Variovorax paradoxus EPS: one gene and its partner. Each later gene encodes a partner of the first gene's protein in a complex. Links are inferred from orthologs where the notes say so. Each region holds a gene or a part of one and is shown in the gene's direction. Other genes may lie near its edges.

The links.
Region 2: the proteins of VARPA_RS17500 (region 1) and accD are in contact, whole or in part, in a solved structure (PDB 8UXZ), measured with the Escherichia coli proteins. The link is inferred for Variovorax paradoxus EPS from one-to-one orthologs.

The regions. Positions count from the first base shown.
Region 1 is NC_014931.1:3,778,062-3,782,657, reverse strand. The notes cover bases 830-3,705. They hold VARPA_RS17500 (acetyl-CoA carboxylase carboxyltransferase subunit alpha), read left to right. Parts: upstream 830-1,715; coding sequence 1,716-2,696; downstream 2,697-3,705. Other genes in these bases: tilS (tRNA lysidine(34) synthetase TilS), read left to right, coding at 2,703-3,674; VARPA_RS17505 (DNA-3-methyladenine glycosylase family protein), read left to right, coding at 1,046-1,696; cysS (cysteine--tRNA ligase), read left to right, coding at 830-1,028. Also shown: more of cysS, read left to right, coding at 1-829; VARPA_RS17490 (aspartate kinase), read left to right, coding at 3,736-4,596. UniProt on the Escherichia coli protein: Component of the acetyl coenzyme A carboxylase (ACC) complex. First, biotin carboxylase catalyzes the carboxylation of biotin on its carrier protein (BCCP) and then the CO(2) group is transferred by the carboxyltransferase to acetyl-CoA to form malonyl-CoA.
Region 2 is NC_014931.1:1,727,809-1,731,052, reverse strand. What follows is about bases 1-2,952. They hold accD (acetyl-CoA carboxylase, carboxyltransferase subunit beta), read left to right. Parts: upstream 1-1,016; coding sequence 1,017-1,889; downstream 1,890-2,952. Other genes in these bases: VARPA_RS07785 (LON peptidase substrate-binding domain-containing protein), read left to right, coding at 2,597-2,952; VARPA_RS07790 (YggT family protein), read right to left, coding at 1,986-2,546; trpA (tryptophan synthase subunit alpha), read left to right, coding at 107-952; trpB (tryptophan synthase subunit beta), read left to right, coding at 1-107. In the rest of the region: more of VARPA_RS07785, read left to right, coding at 2,953-3,244.

The DNA.
Region 1 (4,596 bases):
ACTACATCCCGCAGATGCTGTCGATGATCGGCACGCTCGAGAAGAAGGGCCTGGCTTATCGCGCCGAGAACGGCGACGTTAACTACGCCATCCGCAAGTTCCCCGGCTACGGCAAGCTGAGCGGCAAGTCGATCGACGAGCTGCATGCGGGCGAGCGCGTGGCCGTGCTCGACGGCAAGGACGACCCACTCGACCCCGTGCTCTGGAAGAGCGCGAAGGCGAGCGAGCCCGAAGAGGTGAAGTGGGCCAGCGAGTTCGGCGCTGGCCGTCCGGGCTGGCACATCGAGTGCTCGGCCATGGCCTGCGCGCTGCTGGGCGAAACACTCGACATCCACGGCGGCGGCGAAGACCTGCAGTTCCCGCACCACGAAAATGAAATCGCGCAGAGCGAAGGCGCCAACGACAAGCCGCTGTCCAACTACTGGATGCACAACGGCTTCATCGTGACCGACAACGAGAAGATGTCCAAGAGCCTGGGCAACTTCTTCCTGATCCGCGACGTGCTGAAGAAGTACGACGCCGAGACCATCCGCTTCTTCGTGCTGCGCGCGCACTACCGTCGGCCGCTCAACTACAGCGACGTGCATCTGGACGACGCGCGCAATTCGCTCAAGCGCCTGTATACGGCGCTGGACCTGGTCGCGCCGGCCGAGGTGACGATCGACTGGACCGATCCATATGCCGCGCGCTTCAAGGCCGCGATGGACGAAGATTTCGCAACGCCCGAAGCGGTGGCCGTGCTGTTCGACCTGGCGGGTGAAGTCAACCGCACGCGCTCGGCCACGCAGGCCGGGCTGCTGAAGGCGCTGGGTGGGTGCGTGCAGATATTGCAAAGCGACCCGAAGAGTTTCCTCCGCGCAGGCGCAACGCTCGACGATGCGGCCATCCAGGCGCAGATCGATGCGCGTGCCGCCGCCAAGGCCGCGAAGAATTTCGCCGAAGCCGATCGCATCCGCCAGGGATTGCTTGAGCAGGGCATCGTGCTCAAGGATTCGCCCACTGGCACGAGCTGGACCGTCGCGAAGTGAACGGAACCACCAACCCCATGCCCGCTTCCAAAAACCCGACCGTTCAGATCTACACGCCGGATTATTGGGAAGAGGCCTGCAAGCACCTGGCCAAGAAAGACCGCGTGATGAAGCGGTTGATTCCGAAGTTCGGCACCGCATGTCTCGAATCGCGCGGCGACGCCTTCACCACGTTGGCGCGCAGCGTTGTCGGCCAGCAGATCTCGGTGAAGGCCGCGCAAACCGTCTGGGACAAGTTCGCGGTGCTGCCGCGCAAGCTGACGCCGGCGAACGTGCTCAAGCTCAAGGTCGACGACATGCGCGCGGCGGGCCTCTCGGCGCGCAAGATCGAATATTTGGTCGACCTGGCCCTGCATTTCGACTCGGGCGTCGTGCACGTCGATGCATGGAAAGACATGGCCGACGAGCTCATCATCGAAGAGCTCGTGGCCATTCGCGGCATCGGCCGCTGGACGGCCGAGATGTTCCTCATCTTCCACCTCATGCGTCCGAACGTGCTGCCTGTGGATGATGTCGGGCTGCTCAACGGCATCAGCGTCAATTACTTTTCGGGCGACCCGGTGAGCCGCAGCGATGCCCGCGACGTTGCCGTGGCCTGGGCCCCGTATTGCAGCGTGGCGACTTGGTATATTTGGCGGTCGCTGGACCCCGTGCCGGTCGCGTATTGAAATAAAACAGGAGAAGACGTTGGCGAAACGAACCTTCCTCGATTTCGAGCAGCCCATTGCGGAACTCGAAACAAAGATTGAAGAACTGCGCTATGTACAGACCGAATCGGCGGTCGACATTTCGGAAGAAATCGATCAGCTCGGCAAGAAAAGCCAGCAGCTCACCAAGGACATCTACAGCGACCTGACGCCCTGGCAGATCACCAAGATCGCCCGGCATCCGGAGCGCCCTTACACGCTCGATTACGTCAACGAAATCTTCACCGACTTTGTCGAACTGCACGGCGACCGGCATTTCTCGGACGACCTGTCGATCGTGGGCGGCCTCGCTCGCTTCAACGGCGTGCCCTGCATGGTGCTGGGCCATCAAAAGGGCCGTGACACGAAGGAGCGCACCGCGCGCAACTTCGGCATGAGCAAGCCCGAGGGCTACCGCAAGGCGCTGCGCCTCATGAAGACGGCCGAAAAGTTCAAGCTGCCTGTGTTCACCTTCGTGGACACGCCCGGCGCATACCCCGGCATCGATGCCGAAGAGCGCGGCCAATCCGAAGCCATCGGCCGCAACATCTTCGAGATGGCGCAACTCGAGGTGCCGATCATCGTCACGATCATCGGCGAGGGCGGCTCCGGCGGCGCGCTGGCCATCTCGGTCGGCGACCAGTTGGTGATGCTGCAGTACTCGATCTATTCGGTGATCAGCCCCGAAGGCTGTGCTTCCATTCTCTGGAAGACCAGCGACAAGGCGCAGGAAGCGGCCGATGCGCTCGGCATCACGGCGCACCGCCTGAAGGCACTGGGCCTCGTCGACAAGATCGTGAACGAACCGGTCGGCGGCGCACACCGCGACCACCGCCAGATGGCGGCATTCCTCAAGCGCGCGCTCAACGACGCGTTCCGCCAGGTCAGCGACCTGAAGCCGAAGGAGCTGCTAGACCGCCGCTACGAGCGTCTGCAGAGCTACGGCCGTTTCAACGATACCAAGGCCGACACCGGCCGCTGAGCACCCATGAGCGAAGCCTTCGAACGCGCCATCGCCGCGTTCGAGCCGGCGCGGTGGCCGCTGGCGGTGGGCTTCAGCGGCGGTGCGGATTCCAACGCCTTGCTGGCCGCCTGCGCTTCGCGCTGGCCGGGGCAGGTGGTGGCTTTTCATGTGCATCACGGGCTGCAGGCCGCGGCCGATGATTTCGAGCGGCATTGCGGCGAAGTCTGTGCGCGGCTTGGTGTGCCGCTCGTGGTTCATCGGGTCGATGCGCGGCACGCACCAGGCGACAGTCCCGAAGACACCGCGCGGCGCGCACGCTACGAGGCGTTTGGTGTCATGGCGCGCATGGATTCGACGCGGCCCTTCATCCAGTCGATTGCCCTCGGGCATCACGCGGACGACCAGGTCGAAACGCTCTTGCTGGCGTTATCGCGTGGTGCCGGCCTTCCGGGTTTGGCGGCCATGCCCGCGCACGCTGAACGCAATGGCCTGAACATCTATCGGCCTCTGCTGACAGTGCCTGCGGCCGACATCCGCGCCTGGCTCGCAGCACGCGATCTGCCATGGATCGAAGACCCGAGCAACGGCGATGCCCGCTACACCCGCAACCGGATTCGCGCGGTGCTGCTGCCAGCACTGGAGCAGGCTTTTCCACAGTTCCGCGCGACGTTCGCGCGCAGCATCGGCCATGCGGCGCAGGCGCAGCAACTGTTGCTCGAACTCGCTGCGCAAGACCTGAAGTCCGTTGGTGACCCGCCACTCATCAAGGCGCTGCAGGCGTTTTCGCGGGCTCGTCAAGCCAATGTGCTGCGCCACTGGCTGATGCAATCGCACGGCTGCGCGCCCAGCGCCGCGCAGCTCGACCAGTTGCTCGACCAGGTCCGCGCCTGCACCACGCGCGGCCACCGCATCCACCTCAAAGTGGCCGGCGGTTTCGCCGAGCGGAAGGGCGATCGGCTGCATTGGTACAATGCCCCGCCCTCGCCGAAGACTTAGCTCCCACAGCTTGCAGGGCGCCGCCTATCCAGCGGCCCTTTTCCTTTCTCTGATTTCACCCATGGCATTGATCGTTCACAAATACGGCGGTACGTCGATGGGCTCGACCGAGCGCATCAGGAATGTCGCCAAGCGCGTTGCCAAGTGGGCGCGCGCCGGCCACCAGATGATCGTGGTTCCGAGTGCCATGAGCGGCGAGACCAATCGCCTGCTCGGCCTCGCCAAGGAACTGGCGCCGAGCAAACCGGGCGAAGCCCACAACCGCGAACTCGACATGCTGGCATCGACCGGCGAGCAGGCTTCGTCCGCGCTCTTGGCCATTGCGCTGCAGGCCGAGGGCGTGGAGTCGGTGAGCTACGCGGGCTGGCAGGTGCCGGTGCGCACCGACAGCTCGCACACCAAGGCCCGCATCGAGAGCATCGACGACCTGCGCGTGATGGCCGACCTGAACGCGGGCAAGGTGGTGGTCATCACCGGCTTCCAGGGCGTGGACGACGCGGGCAACATCACCACGCTGGGCCGCGGCGGCAGCGACACCTCGGCCGTGGCCATTGCGGCGGCCATGAAGGCGCACGAATGCCTCATCTACACCGACGTGGACGGCGTCTACACGACCGACCCGCGCGTCGAGCCCGATGCGCGGCGCCTGACCACCGTGAGCTTCGAAGAGATGCTCGAGATGGCGAGCCTCGGCTCCAAGGTGCTGCAGATCCGCTCGGTGGAATTCGCCGGCAAGTACAAGGTGCCGCTGCGTGTGCTCTCGAGCTTCACCGCATGGGACATCGACATCAATGAAGAGGCCAAGTCCGGCACGCTGATCACTTTCGAGGAAGACGAAAACATGGAACAAGCCGTCGTATCCGGCATCGCATTCAACCGCGACGAAGCCAAGATCTCGGTGCTCGGCGTGCCCGACAAGCCG
Region 2 (3,244 bases), 2.1 Mb from region 1 along the record:
TCTCGGGCCGCGGCGACAAGGACATCGGCACCGTCGCCGACCTGTCGGGCGTCGATTTCTACGACCGCCCCTCGATGCGCGGCCTGAGCGTGAAGGGAGGCAAGTGATGAGCCGCATTGCCGCCACCTTCAAGACCCTCGAGGCGCAGGGCCGCAAGGCGCTGATTCCGTATGTCACCGCCGGCTTCCCCTTCGCCGACATCACCCCCGAGCTAATGCACGGCATGGTCGAGGCAGGCGCCGACGTGATCGAGCTGGGCGTGCCTTTTTCCGACCCGATGGCCGACGGCCCTGTGATCCAGAAGGCCGGCGAAGCCGCGCTGGCCCTGGGCGTCGGCATGAAGCAGGTGCTCGCCATCGTGGCCGCGTTTCGCCAGAAGGACACGACCACGCCGGTGGTGTTGATGGGCTATGCGAACCCGGTCGAGCGCTATGACCTCGTGCACGGCAAACAGGCCTTCATCCGCGACGCATCGGCCGCCGGGGTCGACGGCCTGCTGGTCGTCGACTACCCGCCCGAGGAATGCGAGGCCTTCGCTGCCGACCTGAAGGCGGCGAACATCGACCTGATCTTCCTGCTGGCGCCCACGAGCACCGACGAGCGCATGGCGCAGGTCGCGCGCATCGCGAGCGGCTACGTCTACTACGTGTCGCTCAAGGGCGTGACCGGCGCCGGCCACCTGGACACCGAGGCGGTCGGCCAGATGATCCCGCGCATCCGTCAGCATGTGAGCATCCCGGTCGGCGTGGGCTTCGGCATCCGCGACGCACGCACCGCGCAGGCGGTCGGTTCGGCGGCGGACGCCGTGGTGATCGGCACCAAGATCATCCAGCTGATCGACGGGCAACCGCGCGAGAAGGTGGTGCCCGCGGTGCGCGAATTCCTCGCCGGCATCCGCGAGGCGCTGGACGCCCTGCCGGCGGCTACCCCCAAGAATGCGGCTGGCCGATAATCTCGGTTGCCCTCACCCCCAGCCCCTCTCCTTCCAAGGAGAGGGGAGCTAATTCCGGAGTCCTATGAGCTGGCTTGAAAAACTGCTACCCGCCAAGATCGCACAAACCGACCCTGCCGAGCGCCGCCAGGTGCCCGAGGGCCTGTGGATCAAATGCCCGGCCTGCGAGACGGTGCTCTACAAGACCGACCTGGAGCACAACCAGAACGTCTGCCCGAGCTGCAGCCACCATCACCGCATCGGCGCCCGCGCGCGGCTCGACGCGTTCCTCGATGCCGAAGGCCGCTACGAAGTCGGCCAGGAAGTGCTCCCGGTCGACGCCCTCAAGTTCAAGGACAGCCGCAAGTACCCCGAGCGCCTGAAGGAAGCCCTGGAAAACACCGGCGAGACCGACGCGCTGGTCGTCATCGGCGGTTCGGTCCACAGCATCAACGTCGTTGTCGCCTGCTTCGAGTTCGAATTCATGGGCGGCAGCATGGGCAGCGTGGTCGGCGAGCGCTTCGTGCGCGGCGTCGAAACCGCCATCGAGCAGAAGGTGCCGTTCATCTGCTTCACCGCCACCGGCGGCGCGCGCATGCAGGAAGGCCTGCTCTCGCTGATGCAGATGGCCAAGACCAATGCCGCGCTCACGCGCCTGGCGAAGAAGGGCCTGCCCTACATCAGCGTGCTGACCGACCCGACGATGGGCGGCGTGAGCGCCGGCTTCGCCTTCGTGGGCGATGTGGTCATCGCCGAACCCAAGGCGCTGATCGGCTTTGCCGGCCCGCGCGTGATCGAATCGACCGTGCGCGTGACGCTGCCCGAAGGCTTCCAGCGCGCCGAGTTCCTGCAGACCAAGGGCGCGATCGACTTCATCAGCGACCGCCGCGAACTGCGCAAGACCATCGCCAGCACGCTCGCGATGCTGCTGCGCCAGCCGGCCGACGCGGTGAGCTGAACGACGACCGGCAAAACGCGGCAAGCCAAAGCAAAAGGGCCCGGGTGCAATGCACCCGGGCCCTTTTCTTTTGTTTGTTTGTTTGCTGGCTGCGGCTCAGAAAGTCAGTTGATAGGCAAACACCAGCAAATTGCTCAACACGATCGCAATTACCTGCAGCACCACGATGGCGGCAAGGGGCGACAGGTCCACGCCGCCGATCAGCGGGATGAAGCGCCGGAATGGTCTGACCAGCGGTTCCGCCAGACGGGAAATCAGGTCTAGCAGCATCGGCGACGCGCCCGGCACCCACGACAGCACGGCATAGACCACCAGGAGCGCGGTCAGCCCCGAGATCGCGAGCTGCAGCAATCCCACGAGCGACACCAGCGGCAAGGTGGCGATGCGGCCGAGATTGCCGATCAGGAGCCACAGCAGCAGGAACTTCAGCAGCACCAGCAGCCAGGCGGCGATCAGGCTCGCCAGGTCCCAGCGCTTGACCGAAGGCACGATGCGCCGCAGCGGCAGCACGATCCAGTCGGTGATCGCGAAGATGAAGCGGCCGAGCGGGTTGCCGAACGGCACCCGGTGGTACTGCATGTAGAGGCGCAGCAGGCAGGCGCCGCCGAGCAGGCCGACGATCACGTCGAGGAGGAACGAAGGAATCTGGTAGAGCATGGGGGCGCGGTCGTGAGCGGAATGCGATGATAGCCACGCAAGGTTTTTAGATGACGACACAGCCCCTTTTGCATTCACTGCCATTGTTCCCGCTCGGTACGGTTCTGTTCCCTGGCGGCCTGCTGCCTTTGCGCATCTTCGAGGTGCGTTATCTCGACATGGTCGGCAAATGCCGCAAGGCCGATGCGCCGTTCGGCGTGGTCAGCCTCACGAGCGGCAGCGAGGTCCGCAAGGCCGGCGCCGATGCGGAAAGCTTCGCTGCCATCGGCACGCTCGCCGTCATCCGCGAATTCGAATCGCCACAAAGCGGCCTCCTTCAGATCGAATGCATCGGCACGCAACGCTTTCGCGTTCGCAGCACCGAGTTGCAGAAGCACGGCCTGTGGGTCGCCGAGGTGGAAGCGGTGATCGAAGACATCGCGCTCGAAATCCCCGACGACCTCAAACACACGGCCACTGCACTGCGGCGCTTGGTCGACACGCTCGAAGAACGCCGTCGGGCCCAGGGCGCCAAGACGGTGCGGCTGCCCATCGGCGAGCCCTACCGGTTCGACGACTGCGGCTGGGTCGCGAACCGCTGGTGCGAGCTGGTGCCGATGCAGCTCGAACTGCGGCAACGGCTGATGGAGCTCGACAGTCCGCTGATGCGGCTCGAGCTGGTGAGTGATCTGCTCGCACGCACGGGCATCGCTGAATAG